Regions from separate parts of the Neobacillus sp. DFD-2R genome, predicted to be linked through region 3. Evidence: a T-box and tRNA genes for the amino acid it is inferred to sense, from the RefSeq annotation. Region 3 holds a T-box; the other regions hold tRNA genes.

Region 1 (5,579 bases), 900 kb from region 3:
TCCCAAGAAAATCAGCCCAATAATAAATAAAAGGACAGTCCTAAACCATATTTTTCCTTGACTTAACTGTTGCCATCCTATGTTTCGGCGTACACGCCTATAAATACTAAATAGAATAAGTGCAGCAATAATGAAAACCGAGTAAGATGTTTGATGCATGATTGTTCCTCCCTTTTTGAATTAAAAATAAAAATGTCATTAAATTTCTCCCTAAAGCATTAACCTAACAATTATTATCATACCTCCTCCCATTCTATGAATCGACTATCCCATGATAGAATTTAAAAACAAAAACCTCTATCTCCAGATAGAGGTTTATCCTCCTTTTTATTAACTTTGTTTATAATCGGCTCTTAAAAAGAGGATTGTTTTATAGTTCATCCACCTCTTTACTTGTTTAAATAATTGAAATCATTCCCTGGCGAGAGGAGGACAAAAATAAAGCCCCAAAGAGATGGCCGTCTCTTTAAGGCAGTTCTATACACCAAACTATGATTATGTAAGATATCTGAGGAAGACGGTTAAGGGAGATTTACGACGTTATAAAGATATACCTTCAATGTGATGAGGGCTGCCCGAAAGATCTGTGTTAACCATCCTTCGGCTTTCTTTTGAAAATAAATGTTTTAACGAATATTCTAACCGGAATGTTGGAAGTGTGAATTCATACCAATTTATTAGACTGTTATGGATTGAAAATTATATTCTTTCATAAAATAAGTTGGACTTGTTAGATGAATTCTCAAAGAATGGTTGGAAGAGAGATGGCGATTTACTTATTATTTCTTGAGGGTGTTCCGGATCTTCAATCACTATTAATGGTACTTCTTGTCCGTTGATATTTTTTAATGATTTACCTAAAACTCGAACAATATAACTTGGTTCATATTTATGGGTCTTCTCCAATCTTAGTAACATCCCTATTTCGATTTCATTAAAAGTCATCATTTGTTGATTCCCCCTTCGTATCCATTATATTACTCGCTGAAATTTTTAGCATTCAATTATATCAGGTAATAAATGTAATAATACCAAAAGATACCATTTTGTCTTTCTATTTGATCCTCGAATAAAAATATTAAAAAAAAAATTATTTTTATATTATTTTTGTATCGATTATCACCTATGAACCCGCTAGTTGACATTCGGTACAAAAATCTTTTCATACCGGTAATCACCATCGGTTTCATAAATATTGATGACAGATGCATTTTCTACAGGTTTAAAATTGGTCAAATCCTCAATTGGCCAGTTCATTAGAAAGGTCAGAAGCATTTGAATAAATGCAGCGTGAGTAACGATCACAACATTTTCATACCGCTGCTGCTGCTTTACTCGATCTAATACGGTATTCATGAACATAGTCGCACGTAAGTACACATCTGCCAGCGATTCTCCATTTTGATAGCGAAAGTAAAATTGGCCCGCTGCTTTAAATTCCTTTTTTGCCTCCGGGGTACGATTGTTGAAATCATAAAGATTTCCCAGTTCCCACTCTCTTATAAGCGGGTTTTCATAAAATGGAACTTGCTCCGGAAGAAAAGAATGAATCGCCTTCGCCGTTTGAATCGTTCGCAAATACGGCGAAGCGTATAAAACAGTCTTTTCGTTTAGTTTCGTTTTAAGAAATTCAGCCGTTTTTTGTGCCTGGTTCTGACCGAGTTCTGTCAAGCTATGTTTAGAATCATGGGTATGTGCCATCACTGATCGGTCAATATTATGCTCAGATTCCCCGTGCCGGATAACGTAAATATTCAAATCTCTCCACTCCTTGATTAAGTCAATATTCTTTTATCTAGTAAACCTACACCCATTTGAATTTTAATGCTTTCTTTAAATTAGCAGGCTGCCAACTTAGTTCCGAAACAAATACACCCCAAAACCCAGCGTGTCCCTGCCCCATTTCAAATAGGTTTGTCGCCATGTCCGGATTCGCTGCAGCATCGCTTCACAATCCGGGTCTTCGGGATTTTCTTGACAATAATTTTCAATAGATAAGGAATAAAGCCACTCATATTCATCCCAATCATCCTCATTTGCCACATAGGACCAAAGAGGGATTAATCCTAATTCCTCACCGGCTCTTACCGTCTCCGCATGACTTTTACATTCAGACTCGTCCGCTCCACCAAGAGCCTGCAAATATTCAGCACTTGGTGGCTTCTTCCAGTAGCCTTCTCCTATAATAATAAACCCATTTTTCTTTACGAGACGCTTCAGCGTCTGAAGAGTAGTCTCCAGCCCGCCCAAAGCGTGGGTCGACCCGATACAAATTCCGAAATCATATCCTTCTTGTTTACAGTTCTCGACTGCCAGCTTGGCATCTTCCACAATAAACTCAATACTGTCCTCGGGAATTCTGTTACTTGCTCGTTTTTTTGCTTCCTCGATAGAACCGTCATACACTTCTATCGCAGTTGCTGAAATATTATAATTTTCCACAAGACGAATCAGCAGTTCACATTTTCCTGCTCCAATATCAATTGCTTTATCCTTTGGCTTTGGTGATACTATTCCGATCATTTTCATGATCTTTTCTTCACTTATTGGATTACTAAATGTATGATTGCGATGGGCAATCGCAGAAAATCTGTTTCTCTCCAAATTTATTTCTCCTTTTCTCTTGAATAAAATTCCAGTTATTTTCTTTAAGTTTAAATTTTAATTACTTATACGGCAACCTTGGAAAAAATATTTACTAAAGATAAATAATTTAATCATACTTTTTCAACAAAACTATCACCGCTACGCAGAAATCAAAAAAGACACCATGTAATTTTTAACATGGTGTCTTTTAGTATTGTTTTATATGTAAAAATTCTAAATTGTCTTCAAGATGATTATAAGCTCGTAATACCATTCCATATAATTTAGATGTTCTTTATATAAAATGGCTCCGCAGGTAGGACTCGAACCTACGACCGATCGGTTAACAGCCGATAGCTCTACCACTGAGCTACTGCGGAACAAATTATGGTGGGCCTAAATGGACTCGAACCATCGACCTCACGCTTATCAGGCGTGCGCTCTAACCAGCTGAGCTATAGGCCCATTATTTGGAGCGGGTGATGGGAATCGAACCCACTACATCAGCTTGGAAGGCTGAGGTTTTACCAGTAAACTACACCCGCAAATCTAAAAATGAGAATGATGGCTGGGCTAGCTGGATTTGAACCAACGCATGTCGCAGTCAAAGTGCGATGCCTTACCGCTTGGCTATAGCCCATTAATATAATAATTATTGGGGCGGCTGATGGGAATTGAACCCACGAATGTCGGAACCACAATCCGATGCGTTAACCACTTCGCCACAACCGCCATAATCGACAGTGGTAGTAGGAAACGAATTCCTCTAAAAGGTTTCGAAACCTTGTCTGCCTTTAACAAACACTTTAATCATGATGGCTCAGGACGGAATCGAACCGCCGACACAAGGATTTTCAGTCCTTTGCTCTACCGACTGAGCTACTGAGCCATATAGTACAGTATATATATCAATAGCAGTTGCCTACTAGAAAAAAAAACTGGCGGTCCGGACGGGACTCGAACCCGCGACCTCCTGCGTGACAGGCAGGCATTCTAACCAACTGAACTACCGGACCAAATTGCGGGGACAGGATTTGAACCTGCGACCTTCGGGTTATGAGCCCGACGAGCTACCGGACTGCTCCACCCCGCGACGATAATATTATTAAATTTAAATTTAATTAATGGAGGAGGAAGAGGGATTCGAACCCCCGCGCGGTTTAACCCGCCTGTCGGTTTTCAAGACCGATCCCTTCAGCCGGACTTGGGTATTCCTCCATATAAATCAACCATGTAGGACATAAACCTACATAGAAAATGGTGAGCCATGAAGGACTCGAACCTTCGACCCTCTGATTAAAAGTCAGATGCTCTACCAACTGAGCTAATGGCTCTAAAACTACTGGTGCCGGCTAGAGGACTTGAACCCCCAACCTACTGATTACAAGTCAGTTGCTCTACCAATTGAGCTAAACCGGCAAGAATGGTGGAGGATGACGGGATCGAACCGCCGACCCTCTGCTTGTAAGGCAGATGCTCTCCCAGCTGAGCTAATCCTCCATAATAATGAAAGTTATTTTCGCTAGCGCGAAAAAACTTGGTGACCCGTACGGGATTCGAACCCGTGTTACCGCCGTGAAAGGGCGGTGTCTTAACCGCTTGACCAACGGGCCAACTCTAAAAAACAAACATAAGTATAGCCCCCATTGGGGCATCGCCTGGCAACGTCCTACTCTCACAGGGACAAAGTCCCAACTACCATCGGCGCTGAGAAGCTTAACTTCCGTGTTCGGTATGGGAACGGGTGTGACCTTCTCGCCATTGCTGCCAGACTATTTTCTTTGAGGTTTCATTCCCTCAAAACTGGATAATGCAGAAGAAGTTTGGTAAAAACGAGTTCACCTTGTTCATATAAATATGACTTGGTTAAGTCCTCGAACGATTAGTATCAGTCAGCTCCACACGTCACCGCGCTTCCACCTCTGACCTATCAACCTGATCATCTTTCAGGGTTCTTACTAGCTTGACGCTATGGGAAATCTCATCTTGAGGGGGGCTTCATGCTTAGATGCTTTCAGCACTTATCCCGTCCGCACATAGCTACCCAGCGATGCCTTTGGCAAGACAACTGGTACACCAGCGGTGCGTCCATCCCGGTCCTCTCGTACTAAGGACAGCTCCTCTCAAATTTCCTGCGCCCACGACGGATAGGGACCGAACTGTCTCACGACGTTCTGAACCCAGCTCGCGTACCGCTTTAATGGGCGAACAGCCCAACCCTTGGGACCGACTACAGCCCCAGGATGCGATGAGCCGACATCGAGGTGCCAAACCTCCCCGTCGATGTGGACTCTTGGGGGAGATAAGCCTGTTATCCCCGGGGTAGCTTTTATCCGTTGAGCGATGGCCCTTCCATGCGGAACCACCGGATCACTAAGCCCGACTTTCGTCCCTGCTCGACTTGTAGGTCTCGCAGTCAAGCTCCCTTGTGCCTTTACACTCTACGAATGATTTCCAACCATTCTGAGGGAACCTTTGGGCGCCTCCGTTACTCTTTAGGAGGCGACCGCCCCAGTCAAACTGCCCACCTGACACTGTCTCCCACCCCGATGAGGGGTGCGGGTTAGAATTTCAATACAGCCAGGGTAGTATCCCACCGACGCCTCCACCGAAGCTAGCGCTCCGGCTTCTACGGCTCCTACCTATCCTGTACAAGCTGTACCAAAATTCAATATCAGGCTACAGTAAAGCTCCACGGGGTCTTTCCGTCCTGTCGCGGGTAACCTGCATCTTCACAGGTACTATAATTTCACCGAGTCTCTCGTTGAGACAGTGCCCAGATCGTTACGCCTTTCGTGCGGGTCGGAACTTACCCGACAAGGAATTTCGCTACCTTAGGACCGTTATAGTTACGGCCGCCGTTTACTGGGGCTTCGATTCAGAGCTTCGCTTGCGCTAACCCCTCCTCTTAACCTTCCAGCACCGGGCAGGCGTCAGCCCCTATACTTCGCCTTGCGGCTTCGCAGAGACCTGTGTTTTTGCTAAACAGTCGC
Region 2 (5,579 bases), 1.2 Mb from region 3:
AGTCCACATCGACGGGGAGGTTTGGCACCTCGATGTCGGCTCATCGCATCCTGGGGCTGTAGTCGGTCCCAAGGGTTGGGCTGTTCGCCCATTAAAGCGGTACGCGAGCTGGGTTCAGAACGTCGTGAGACAGTTCGGTCCCTATCCGTCGTGGGCGCAGGAAATTTGAGAGGAGCTGTCCTTAGTACGAGAGGACCGGGATGGACGCACCGCTGGTGTACCAGTTGTCTTGCCAAAGGCATCGCTGGGTAGCTATGTGCGGACGGGATAAGTGCTGAAAGCATCTAAGCATGAAGCCCCCCTCAAGATGAGATTTCCCATAGCGTCAAGCTAGTAAGAACCCTGAAAGATGATCAGGTTGATAGGTCAGAGGTGGAAGCGCGGTGACGTGTGGAGCTGACTGATACTAATCGTTCGAGGACTTAACCAGTTTTAAAGCGAACTCGTTTTTACAAACTTCTTCTGCATTATCCAGTTTTGAGGGAATGAAACCTCAAATAAATAGTCTGGCAGCAATGGCGAGAAGGTCACACCCGTTCCCATACCGAACACGGAAGTTAAGCTTCTCAGCGCCGATGGTAGTTGGGACTTTGTCCCTGTGAGAGTAGGACGTTGCCAGGCTAAGCCCCTATTGGGGCTATTATTTTGTCTAATTTTATAGTCGGCCCCTTGGTCAAGCGGTTAAGACACCGCCCTTTCACGGCGGTAACACGGGTTCGAATCCCGTAGGGGTCACCAAAGTTTTTTCGCGCTAGCGAAAATAACTTTCATTATTATGGAGGATTAGCTCAGCTGGGAGAGCATCTGCCTTACAAGCAGAGGGTCGGCGGTTCGATCCCGTCATCCTCCACCAATTTTTTAGTATTAATATGCCGGTGTAGCTCAAGTGGTAGAGCAACTGACTTGTAATCAGTAGTGGGGGTTCAAGTCATCAATTGGCGGCATAGCCAAGTGGTAAGGCAGAGGTCTGCAAAACCTTTACCACCGGTTCGAATCCGGTTGCCGCCTCCAAAATAATTTATTAATGCGCCCGTAGCTCAATTGGATAGAGCGTCTGACTACGGATCAGAAGGTTATGGGTTCGACTCCTTTCGGGCGCGCCATTATTATATCGGGAAGTAGCTCAGCTTGGTAGAGCACTTGGTTTGGGACCAAGGGGTCGCAGGTTCGAATCCTGTCTTCCCGACCAGTTGAATGTTTAAAATAACAACATGGGGCCTTAGCTCAGCTGGGAGAGCGCCTGCTTTGCACGCAGGAGGTCAGCGGTTCGATCCCGCTAGGCTCCATTTATTTTTATTGAAATGGCGGTGTAGCTCAGCTGGCTAGAGCGTACGGTTCATACCCGTAAGGTCGGGGGTTCGATCCCCTCCGCCGCTATATAAGAAATTAATGCTAATGTTGTTATTAAACATTAATGTTAGTGTTAATGGACCCTTAGCTCAGCTGGTTAGAGCAGACGGCTCATAACCGTCCGGTCGTAGGTTCGAGTCCTACAGGGTCCATTTATCTGGAGGAATACCCAAGTCCGGCTGAAGGGATCGGTCTTGAAAACCGACAGGCGGGTTAAACCGCGCGGGGGTTCGAATCCCTCTTCCTCCTCCATTAATTAAATTTAAATTTAATAATATTATCGTCGCGGGGTGGAGCAGTCCGGTAGCTCGTCGGGCTCATAACCCGAAGGTCGCAGGTTCAAATCCTGCCCCCGCAATATGGTCCGGTAGTTCAGTTGGTTAGAATGCCTGCCTGTCACGCAGGAGGTCGCGGGTTCGAGTCCCGTCCGGACCGCCATTTTTATCCCGGTAGGTTAACTACTGTTGATATAGATTGTGTGACTCAGTAGCTCAGACGTAGAGCAAAGGACTGAAAAGTCTTGTGTCTGCGGTTCGAGTCCGTCCTGTGCCACCATTAAATTTAATGCTCTACTAGACTTATATACGGAGGGGTAGCGAAGTGGCTAAACGCGGCGGACTGTAAATCCGCTCCCTCAGGGTTCGGCGGTTCGAATCCGTCCCCCTCCACCATGATGGCGGTTGTGGCGAAGTGGTTAACGCATCGGATTGTGGTTCCGACATTCGTGGGTTCGATTCCCATCAGCCGCCCTATTTAATTTATGGGGCTAAAGCCAAGCGGTAAGGCAGAGGCCTGCAAAACCTTTATCCCCGGTTTAAATCCCGGTGTTGCCTCCAATTTTAAAAATGCGGGTGTAGTTTAGTGGTAAAACCTCAGCCTTCCAAGCTGATGTTGTGAGTTCGATTCTCATCACCGCTCCATATTAGGGCCTATAGCTCAGTTGGTTAGAGCGCACGCCTGATAAGCGTGAGGTCGATGGTTCGAGTCCATTTAGGCCCATCATAATAAAATAATATATTTTTGTTCCGTAGTAGCTCAGTGGTAGAGCAATCGGCTGTTAACCGATTGGCCGTAGGTTCGGTCCTACTTGAGGCCATTTAATTTTTTAGGGGTAGTACTCAAGAGGTTTAAGAGGCGCCCCTGCTAAGGGTGGAAATCTCGTAAGCGGCGCGAGGTTCAAATCACTCTTCTCAACCATACATAAGATGCACCTTTAGCTCAGTAGGATAGAGCAACAGCCTTATAAGTTGTCGGTCAGAGGTTCGAATCTTCTAAGGCGCGTAAAAACATTTATAAGGTAAGTAAAAAAGGTTGGATAATGTGAACTTATCCAACCTTTTTTATTTATTATTCGAGCAAAAATGAATAGAATCCCTTCTATTCATTTTCAATTCCAGGTGCTAGGACCCGTCGATTACCAAACAATTACAAATCTCCTACTATAGTAAATGTAAAATATGGTCAGTTACTGAATGGAGCGAACCCTTTGGCTCTCAGTCAGACAGCCTCAACGCTGCGTATTTAGAGATGGATCTATTTAACTTTTATATTATTTTTTGTTTGATTTAATAAGCTAAAGCTATTAGAGTAATAATAAAGAAGGCAAGCCAGTTTACTAGACAGGCTTGCCTTTTTCTATATGATGAAGTATTAAAAAACGCAGCAGGTTATCCGCGTCTTCCGCCTCGACCGCCCTGTTTTGCACCAGTGTTACGTTTGAGGGTAGATAAATTCTCTTCACTAGTCTTTAAAAAACGGGCCATTTTATCTTCAAAAGTTTCCTTTGGTTTGAAATTGCCTTTTGAGCGGAAGTCTTTAGAACGGTTATCAACTCTTCCCGGGCGTGTTGGGCGTTGTGAATAAGAAGAGGTTTGTCCTTCGGGTCTATCTATCGCTTTTTTGATGGACAAGGAAGTTTTTCCGTCTTTTATACTAATCACTTTTACTTCTATCTGGTCTCCTACTTTGAGATGGTCATTAACGTCTTTTACATAGCCATCCGCAACTTCACTGATATGCACAAGACCTGTTGAACCTCCCGGTAATTCTACGAATGCTCCAAAATTAGTGATGCCTGTTACTTTACCTTGTAACTTGCTGTTTACTTCGACTGACATAAAAATAAGGTTCCCCCTCAATAATGTTAAAACACTATTATAACAAATTAATGAAGGAAATAATATAAACGAAGCAATTTGATTTTGAATGACAAAGGTGGAAAAGGCAGGTCTGAGCTAATATTTTATTTGGTTAATTTCATTTTAAGGTAAGAACCAATTAACCCCAAACTACTCTGCACGCAGAAATGCTTCAATAAGCAAGAAGATATTGTTTGGAAAGTAATTTAACGATGTATGACACATTTATTCCAAAATTAATTCGATTGCTAATTCAACTGCTTATGAAGGCATACCAACAACTTGGACAGATTATAACTATTCTATTGTGGAGTATATTTTGAATTAATAAAGGAGGTAATTGTGGAAAATGGTCAGGATCAAAACTATTTATCTGTAAAAAATAGATTGTTAATATTTATTGGAAGAGGGGGAAAAAATGAAGATTTTTGATATTTCCAGAAAGCTGCAAAATGGGATACCGGTTTGTCTGGGCGATTCTCCTTTTCAATATCAGGTCTCATGGTCCAAAGAGAGAAGCGGGTGGAAGTCCGGTTCGAGCAATACTGCGCCCGCTCCGCCAATAACAATATAAGATTGAATAATGCTATCCGAGAATTGATTGTTTGGACCGGTTCAAGCGATAATACAAAACCGTTTGGTGAATAAACCACATAAAGCAGATAGTAAAAAGCAGCGTTTATTACGCTGCTTTTTACTATTGTATATAATCGGGCAATTAGTTATGTTTTCTTCGATAAATTAACCAAAAGCTTCCTAAACCGATAATCATGAATATAACAGATCCAGGAACAACATACGCTTTTAATGAAGGCGTCTCTGTTTTGGTAAGTTTGGCATTATCCTTCATTCCATACTCGCTTTTCCCGGCTAAGGTCTTTTTAGCTGTTATCAAAACAGGAGTGGAAAGTTTAGTAGTAAAGGAGAGCTTATGTTCCTTTAGTGGTTGTTTAATTATCTCTCCGCTTTTGGGAGCAGAAGTTTCTAGATTAGAATAGGCAAGTACGTTTGTTCCTAATAGAAAAAACAACAGCGAAGCGATAAAGGAGATTTTCTTAAACATCTTATTCAACTCCGATATATTGTTATCTTGCTGTTTATCATTCTATCATCTATCGTCGCCGGTTATATCGTTTGGAGGGCAATGTTCACAAACCTTTCGAAAATAGAATAGTTTATATGATATAAATCAATTTAATACGAATTAAATCATGTTAATCTTAGTCATAATCCAATTACAAAAGGAGTGCGAATAAGATGAATAGCTTTCAAATTGAAGGAAAACGGGCAGTAATGGATATTCGGGAGAGAATTGCGAAAGGTGAACATCCCCGCAGAGAAATATTAAACTTTATCAATGCAGCACCTGTCGGAACGATTTTTGAAATTCATTTACCGCACCGTGGTGAACCGCTTATTGCCACCCTGCAATCGTTAGGAATGAACGTTATAGTCAATGAAATCGAACCAATGCATTTCAGGCTTATGACAGTAAAACTAAAAGAGATTTAAAGCTGCTCTTAGTTAAGGGCAGTTTTTTTAAGAAAAAAATACCTAATAAAGAACATTATTGTTCTTTATTTTATGTTATTATATATCTATAATTAAAAAAACTTTTAAAATTGCTGCGAAGCATTTAAATGACCATTAATAATTTTCCCTCCTAGGAAAATAATAAGCAAAAAATAGGGGGGATTTGATGGAACACCATCAGGATAATAAATTTGAGCATACCTTTCTGCCAATGACCTCTATTGGTAATGGAGTGGGTATTGCTGTTTTACCGGACGTTTTTTGTTATACGGATCAAATCGTAAACCTTTTCCTCTTTGGTAATCCAAATGAATCAAATGAGTTTGTCCTAATTGATGCCGGTATGCCAAAATCAGCAGATGAAATAAAAAGGGTTGCCAAAGAACGTTTTGGAGAAAATGCACGGCCGAAAGCAGTGATTTTAACACATGGTCACTTTGACCATGTTGGCTCATTGGTTGAATTATTGGAGGAGTGGCAGGTACCGGTTTATGCCCATGAGCTGGAAGTTCCCTATTTAACCGGAAAAAAGGATTATCCTCCAGGGGACCCCACCGT
Region 3 (5,579 bases):
CGTAACTTATTTTTTTACCAAAATTTTAAAGCGAAAAAGTCCAAGAGAGACTTTTTCGCTTTTTTATCGTTTAGGAAACTATAAAATAATTTGGACTCTTTTATAATTTTTTCATGTTAAATCCTAATAAGTAGTTAACTCATTTTCTCTTTTGCTACGATCCCTTTTTGATTTAATGATTCCTTTTGAATAAGAAAGGATGTTAGCAGGGCTAATATGCTTCCGAAGAAACCGAAAAGAAACAGATGATGGATTCCTTGCATAAAGTTTACACCGCTTGTTAATAAGGCCCCCATTATGGTTACGCCAATCGCTGTCCCCATATTCCGGCAGAACATAAAGAATGAGGTAGAGATTCCTCTTTCATGACCGTCAACAAGCTGCTGAACGCCAATCATCCCGACCGTGGTGAGTAAGCCAAACGCTAACCCTTGAACGATCATAACCGCAAATACAAAAACAAAACCATGGCTTGGATTTAGGAAGGTTAATAATAAACCGGAGAAGAATAATAATAGATTTCCAATAATTAATAGGATTCGATACCCATACTTTAGAATCCATTTTCCTGCCGGGACGGCAGCGGCCATCCATCCGATGGCGGTACCCAATAGGGCCACTCCACTCATGAATAACGAAAGTCCTGCGATATTTTGTAAGAATAATGGTACAAAACTGGCTGTCCCGAATAAAGCGGTTGTTCCAATAAAGGCATTGATGTTAATCTGTGCAATCAGCTTATTTTTAAACATGGAAAGCGGAACGATCGGTGACGTTTGTTTTTTCTCGTAAAAATAAAAAACAACGAGCAAGACGATTCCAAGTAATAAATATAAGGACCTATTTTCCTTCACAATCGTATCTAATAGAAGGAACGTGACACCGACAGCGAAGAGAACGGCACCAATATAATCGATCTTTGCTTTTTTGGGCTGATAATTTTCTTTATAAGGCAGCAGCGTAACAAACGCAATTAAACAAATGGGGAGGTTGACAAAGAAAATCCATCTCCAGGTCAAAACCTCAACGAAAAAGGATCCGAGTAAGGGGGCGAGAACAGCTGACAAGCCCCACATAGCTGTAAATAACGCTTGAATTCTGCCCCTTTTCTCGACTGAAAACAAATCTCCGGCAATGATGGCAGGGAAAGGCATCATAAAACCTGCTCCAATTCCTTGAACGGCCCGAAAGATAACCAATTGAACCATACTGGCTGACATCCCGCAAAGAAAGGATCCAACCAAAAATAATAAAATTCCAAATCCAAATACTTTTTTCCGTCCGAACAAATCAGATAATCTGCCGGCCACAGGAGAAAGAATCGTACTAGCAATCATATAAGACGCAAACGACCACGCATACAGGTCAAATCTGCCCAGCTCTTTTGCGATAATTGGCATCGTTGTGTTCATAATCGTTGAATCAATCGACGCTACCAACATGGCAAGAACAATACTGATCATTACGGTAGTTCTGCTACTCATTTAGTAATCTCCTTTTTCGTTCGATAAGCGGATTTCCTTACAGATCTCCCATTATCGAACAATATGATTTTTTTACCTACTATAAATGAAAATTCTCCAAAGCAAAAAGCATTTTTGCCTTGTTTTACCGTACTTAGCTTCCTCTTTGAAATGGTATTGCTACGATAAAATGTGGGGAGTTTGAATCCTGTTGGAGGAGTTTTTTTGAGTTTCTAATATCTTGAGCATGAGATATATTAAAGGAAATAGCCGATTGTGTCAAGCAAGCTGATTGTTCAGAAGTTTTGTTTTAGTAAGTGAAAAGTGAAACAATAATTGACATTCTTTTTACCGTTTTAGATGAAAATAAAAAACGCCAATAAATTGGCGCTGAAATGTTAGTATTTGTCTAAATCGGTATCTATTTGTGCTCCATACTTACCACGCGGTTCAGGAGCCTCGTCTAATACTATTGGCTTTTGAGAAGCATCCGAAGATAAATCATTATTTCTTTTATTTTTTAATGGTGCTTTTTCATTTTCATCCAATGGAATCACCTCCATTTATATAAGGTTTGGAGATGTGGGGGATTATATACATATTTTGATATATATAAAGTAAACATAAACAGGAATATATGGTGAAGGAGTAAAGCTATCTTATTTTTTCTGTTCACAGATGTCCAAAATTGTGCAATACAGGAGAGAAGTAGTGAAAAACAAGATTCTAGATTGCATAATTAAATAATGAAAAATACCCAAATAGCACCATTAAAAAGCCATAAAAAACTCTAAATCGCATATGATTCATATGATTTAAGAAGATAACGTTCGATAAACTCAGCTAATCCATCATTTTCGTGGTGTCCTGTAATAAAATCAGCTACTGCTTTAACCTTTTCGCTAGCGTTCCCCATTGCCACACCTGTACCGACATGACGAAGCATCTCTATATCATTGGGTCCGTCTCCAATGGCTACGACTTCATTTGGATTAATTCGAAATTCGGTAAGTAAGCTTTTTATCGCAGACCATTTGGAAACATTAGGAGCAACCATCTCAAACCCGTCATTCCAATCGATGACTTCTGCTTCCTTTTTAAACAAAGCAGAAATTTTCGGACTTGGTGCACCTGTTCGAACACTATATTTAAGAACATCTTGATAATTTGCCTGTCTTAAATCTCCAATATACCGTGGCGGAATTTGCCCAACTTTTGTCCAATAATCGATTTCTTCATTTGTTTCTTTACAATAAAGCCCATTTGCTGTATGGATAATAACATTACAAGGACTTTCAGCAGTCAGATGGTGAAAGCGTTCTTCGTTCAATCGGACGGTTTTCATTTGCATAATTCTTCCTGTCTCTGCATCGTGAATAGCGGCACCATTCAAACAGATCATCGGAGTTCGTAATCCAATTTCTTTATGGTAGGGAGCGGTTACTTCATAGTGTCGACCAGTGGCTAGAAAAACCTTAACTCCCTGATTAATGAGCCTATAAATGGCTTCCATATTTCGGCGGGAAATGTAGTTTGAGGCTTTTAATAGTGTACCATCCATATCAATAAATATTGCACGCACATTCATCTATACTGCCTCCTCATTCGTTGTTAAAACAATCATATCAGCTGAATATTAAAGCCTAGTAAACTCAGTGTATAGATTAAATGAAGTTTATTGGGAAGCAGGAGACGGTTCTCTATCTGAGTTATATATTTAACCTTCTATATAACGCTTTTATATTTTAAATTTTTGTGTAATAATAAGGAAAATATATTTGTTAAACGCGATGATGAGGAAAGTAAGTCAACCTTCATTTTCTTACAGAGAGCTTCGGTAGCTGAAAAGAAGCAGAAAATAGTTGATTGAAAATGGCCTTTGAGCAGCAAAGTCGACTTTCATTTAAATGAATTAGACCTTGACGAGATTTGGCACTCGTTATATATGTCAAAGTATAAGAGTGATTCATTCGCTCCGTACTTATTGAGGCTGATAATGTAAATTATTAGTGAATTAAGGTGGTAACACGAGATATACCTCGTCCTTAGACAATCATTTTGTCTAAGGGCGAGGTTTTTTTATTTAGGGAGGATAAATATGACCATTTTTATCGGAGGAGCATGGCCTTATGCTAATGGTTCACTGCATTTAGGGCATGTAGCAGCTTTATTACCAGGTGATATTTTAGCAAGGTATTACAGACAGAAAGGAGAAAAAGTGCTTTATGTGTCAGGAAGTGACTGTAATGGCACGCCAATATCAATACGAGCAAATCAAGAAAATACGACAACTGAAGCGATTGCAAACCGTTATCACGAAGAATTTGTAGATTGTTTTCAAAAGCTAGGTTTCACCTACGATTTGTTCACTCGTACAGATGCCGAACATCATCATAAGTCAGTACAGGCAATCTTTTTAAAGTTACTTAAAAATGGCTATCTTTACAAAAAGACGATTGAGCAGGCCTATTGTGAAACGGATCATCAATTTTTATCAGATCGATTTGTAGAAGGAATTTGTCCGAATTGCGTTGCGAAAGCAAGGGGGGACCAATGTGATAATTGTTCTGCTATTTTAGACCCACTTGATTTAATTGATAAGAGATGTAAGATCTGTGGGAACCAGCCCACCATTAAAGAAACAGAGCATTTTTATTTCGCGTTTAGTCAATTTCAGAAACAATTAGAAGCATTTGTGGGGAAAGCGCAGCAGGAAAATAGATGGCGTGAAAATGCGATTACATTAACAACTCGATATTTAAAAGAGGGTGTACCCGACAGAGCTGTTACGCGTGATTTGCCAAATGGTGTTGATGTCCCAATAGCAGGCTTTGAAGGTAAGAAAATTTATGTATGGATTGAAGCAGTGGCAGGCTATTTAACAGCAAGTATCGAATGGACGAAGCAACAGAACGAAAATATAAAAGATTGGTGGAATAAAGACACCATTTCTTATTATATTCATGGGAAAGATAATATTCCGTTTCATACTGTCATTTGGCCTTCTATTCTAATGGGCATCAATAATCACTCTTTACCAACACATATTATTTCGAACGAGTATTTGACATTAGAAAAGCGGAAGCTATCGACAAGTCAAAATTGGGCTGTTTGGGCTCCAGATATTTTAGAAAGATATGATGCAGACTCTATCCGTTATTTTTTAACAATCAATGCACCTGAAAATCGGGATACTGATTTTTCGTGGCGTGAATTTGTATATAGTCATAACAGCGAATTACTAGGGGCATATGGTAATTTTGTTAATCGTACGTTAAAGTTTATTGAAAAATCTTATGATGGTAAAACACCTGAAGGTAAGATTAATTCAGAAAATAAAGCTAAAATTGGTCAACTCTATAAAGAAGTTGGCTTACTTATTATGAATGCTCATTTTAAAAAATCATTAGAGAATATCTTTGAATTTGTGCGATATGCAAATAAATATTTTGATGAGCAGAAGCCATGGATTCAAATTAAAGAGGAAAAATCCTTATGTGATAATACAATGTCAAATTGTATCTATATAATTTCAAATCTTGCACAACTTCTTAATCCTATTCTTCCTTTTTCAAGTAAAAATGTTAAAGAAATGTTAGGATTAAATGAACTAAGTTGGGAGGAAATTGAAATAACTTCTATGTCTCTTAAAAAAATTAAACCACTTTTTAAAAGGATTGATTTAGAAAGAATTGAAGAGGAATTAGAGAGATTAAATGAAGGCATTTTATAATTAGTAATGATACCATGTTATTCCATACTTTATATCTAGAGGAGGAGTTTTATTTGTCAAGAAAGGCTTTTAGTGCATCTGGAGCTGTAGCTATTGGACCATATTCACATGCAATTGAATCAGGAGATTTACTTTTTTTATCCGGGCAAACTCCGGTAGACTCACAGACTGGAAAGCTTGTAGAAGGTGATATTGTTGAACAGACAAATCAATGTTTTAAGAATCTTTTCAATGTATTGGAAGCAGCAGGTTTAGCACCTGATAATGTTGAAAAAGTGAATGTATTCTTAACTGATATGAATAATTTCGCAGCAATGAATAAAGTTTATTCAAAACAATTTTCTGCTCCATATCCTGCTCGTACAACAATTGGTGTGTCATCC

What was found. The T-box of region 3 lies ahead of metG (methionine--tRNA ligase). A T-box ahead of a tRNA ligase gene usually reads a tRNA of that ligase, here a tRNA-Met.
Region 1: it encodes a tRNA-Met, which carries the amino acid that the T-box ahead of metG (methionine--tRNA ligase) is inferred to sense. The anticodon was not compared.
Region 2: it encodes a tRNA-Met, which carries the amino acid that the T-box ahead of metG (methionine--tRNA ligase) is inferred to sense. The anticodon was not compared.

The regions. Positions count from the first base shown of each region.
Region 1 is NZ_CM173228.1:5,011,461-5,017,039, forward strand. It holds gene AC3ANV_RS25135 (CcdC protein domain-containing protein) at 1-159, opposite strand, end outside; gene AC3ANV_RS25140 (hypothetical protein) at 700-948, opposite strand; gene AC3ANV_RS25145 (histidine phosphatase family protein) at 1,135-1,758, opposite strand; gene AC3ANV_RS25150 (class I SAM-dependent methyltransferase) at 1,855-2,604, opposite strand; tRNA gene AC3ANV_RS25155 (tRNA-Asn) at 2,892-2,966, opposite strand; tRNA gene AC3ANV_RS25160 (tRNA-Ile) at 2,975-3,051, opposite strand; tRNA gene AC3ANV_RS25165 (tRNA-Gly) at 3,058-3,131, opposite strand; tRNA gene AC3ANV_RS25170 (tRNA-Gln) at 3,152-3,226, opposite strand; tRNA gene AC3ANV_RS25175 (tRNA-His) at 3,243-3,318, opposite strand; tRNA gene AC3ANV_RS25180 (tRNA-Phe) at 3,403-3,475, opposite strand; tRNA gene AC3ANV_RS25185 (tRNA-Asp) at 3,526-3,602, opposite strand; tRNA gene AC3ANV_RS25190 (tRNA-Met) at 3,606-3,679, opposite strand; tRNA gene AC3ANV_RS25195 (tRNA-Ser) at 3,712-3,804, opposite strand; tRNA gene AC3ANV_RS25200 (tRNA-Lys) at 3,845-3,920, opposite strand; tRNA gene AC3ANV_RS25205 (tRNA-Thr) at 3,930-4,005, opposite strand; tRNA gene AC3ANV_RS25210 (tRNA-Val) at 4,011-4,086, opposite strand; tRNA gene AC3ANV_RS25215 (tRNA-Glu) at 4,125-4,199, opposite strand; rRNA gene rrf (5S ribosomal RNA) at 4,243-4,358, opposite strand; rRNA gene AC3ANV_RS25225 (23S ribosomal RNA) at 4,449-5,579, opposite strand, start outside.
Region 2 is NZ_CM173228.1:4,750,718-4,756,296, reverse strand. It holds rRNA gene AC3ANV_RS23865 (23S ribosomal RNA) at 1-430, shown strand, start outside; rRNA gene rrf (5S ribosomal RNA) at 506-621, shown strand; tRNA gene AC3ANV_RS23855 (tRNA-Glu) at 664-738, shown strand; tRNA gene AC3ANV_RS23850 (tRNA-Val) at 778-853, shown strand; tRNA gene AC3ANV_RS23845 (tRNA-Cys) at 938-1,011, shown strand; tRNA gene AC3ANV_RS23840 (tRNA-Arg) at 1,027-1,103, shown strand; tRNA gene AC3ANV_RS23835 (tRNA-Pro) at 1,113-1,189, shown strand; tRNA gene AC3ANV_RS23830 (tRNA-Ala) at 1,214-1,286, shown strand; tRNA gene AC3ANV_RS23825 (tRNA-Met) at 1,304-1,377, shown strand; tRNA gene AC3ANV_RS23820 (tRNA-Ile) at 1,429-1,502, shown strand; tRNA gene AC3ANV_RS23815 (tRNA-Ser) at 1,510-1,602, shown strand; tRNA gene AC3ANV_RS23810 (tRNA-Met) at 1,635-1,708, shown strand; tRNA gene AC3ANV_RS23805 (tRNA-Asp) at 1,712-1,788, shown strand; tRNA gene AC3ANV_RS23800 (tRNA-Tyr) at 1,937-2,021, shown strand; tRNA gene AC3ANV_RS23795 (tRNA-His) at 2,027-2,099, shown strand; tRNA gene AC3ANV_RS23790 (tRNA-Gly) at 2,198-2,270, shown strand; tRNA gene AC3ANV_RS23785 (tRNA-Ile) at 2,276-2,349, shown strand; tRNA gene AC3ANV_RS23780 (tRNA-Asn) at 2,380-2,446, shown strand; tRNA gene AC3ANV_RS23775 (tRNA-Ile) at 2,558-2,631, shown strand; gene AC3ANV_RS23770 (S1 domain-containing RNA-binding protein) at 3,018-3,467, opposite strand; gene AC3ANV_RS23765 (hypothetical protein) at 4,207-4,551, opposite strand; gene AC3ANV_RS23760 (amino acid decarboxylase) at 4,746-5,000, shown strand; gene AC3ANV_RS23755 (MBL fold metallo-hydrolase) at 5,188-5,579, shown strand, end outside.
Region 3 is NZ_CM173228.1:444,140-449,718, forward strand. It holds gene AC3ANV_RS02125 (MFS transporter) at 135-1,484, opposite strand; gene AC3ANV_RS02130 (hypothetical protein) at 1,862-2,011, opposite strand; gene AC3ANV_RS02135 (HAD family hydrolase) at 2,254-3,051, opposite strand; T-box leader at 3,245-3,513, shown strand; gene metG (methionine--tRNA ligase) at 3,562-5,196, shown strand; gene AC3ANV_RS02145 (RidA family protein) at 5,250-5,579, shown strand, end outside.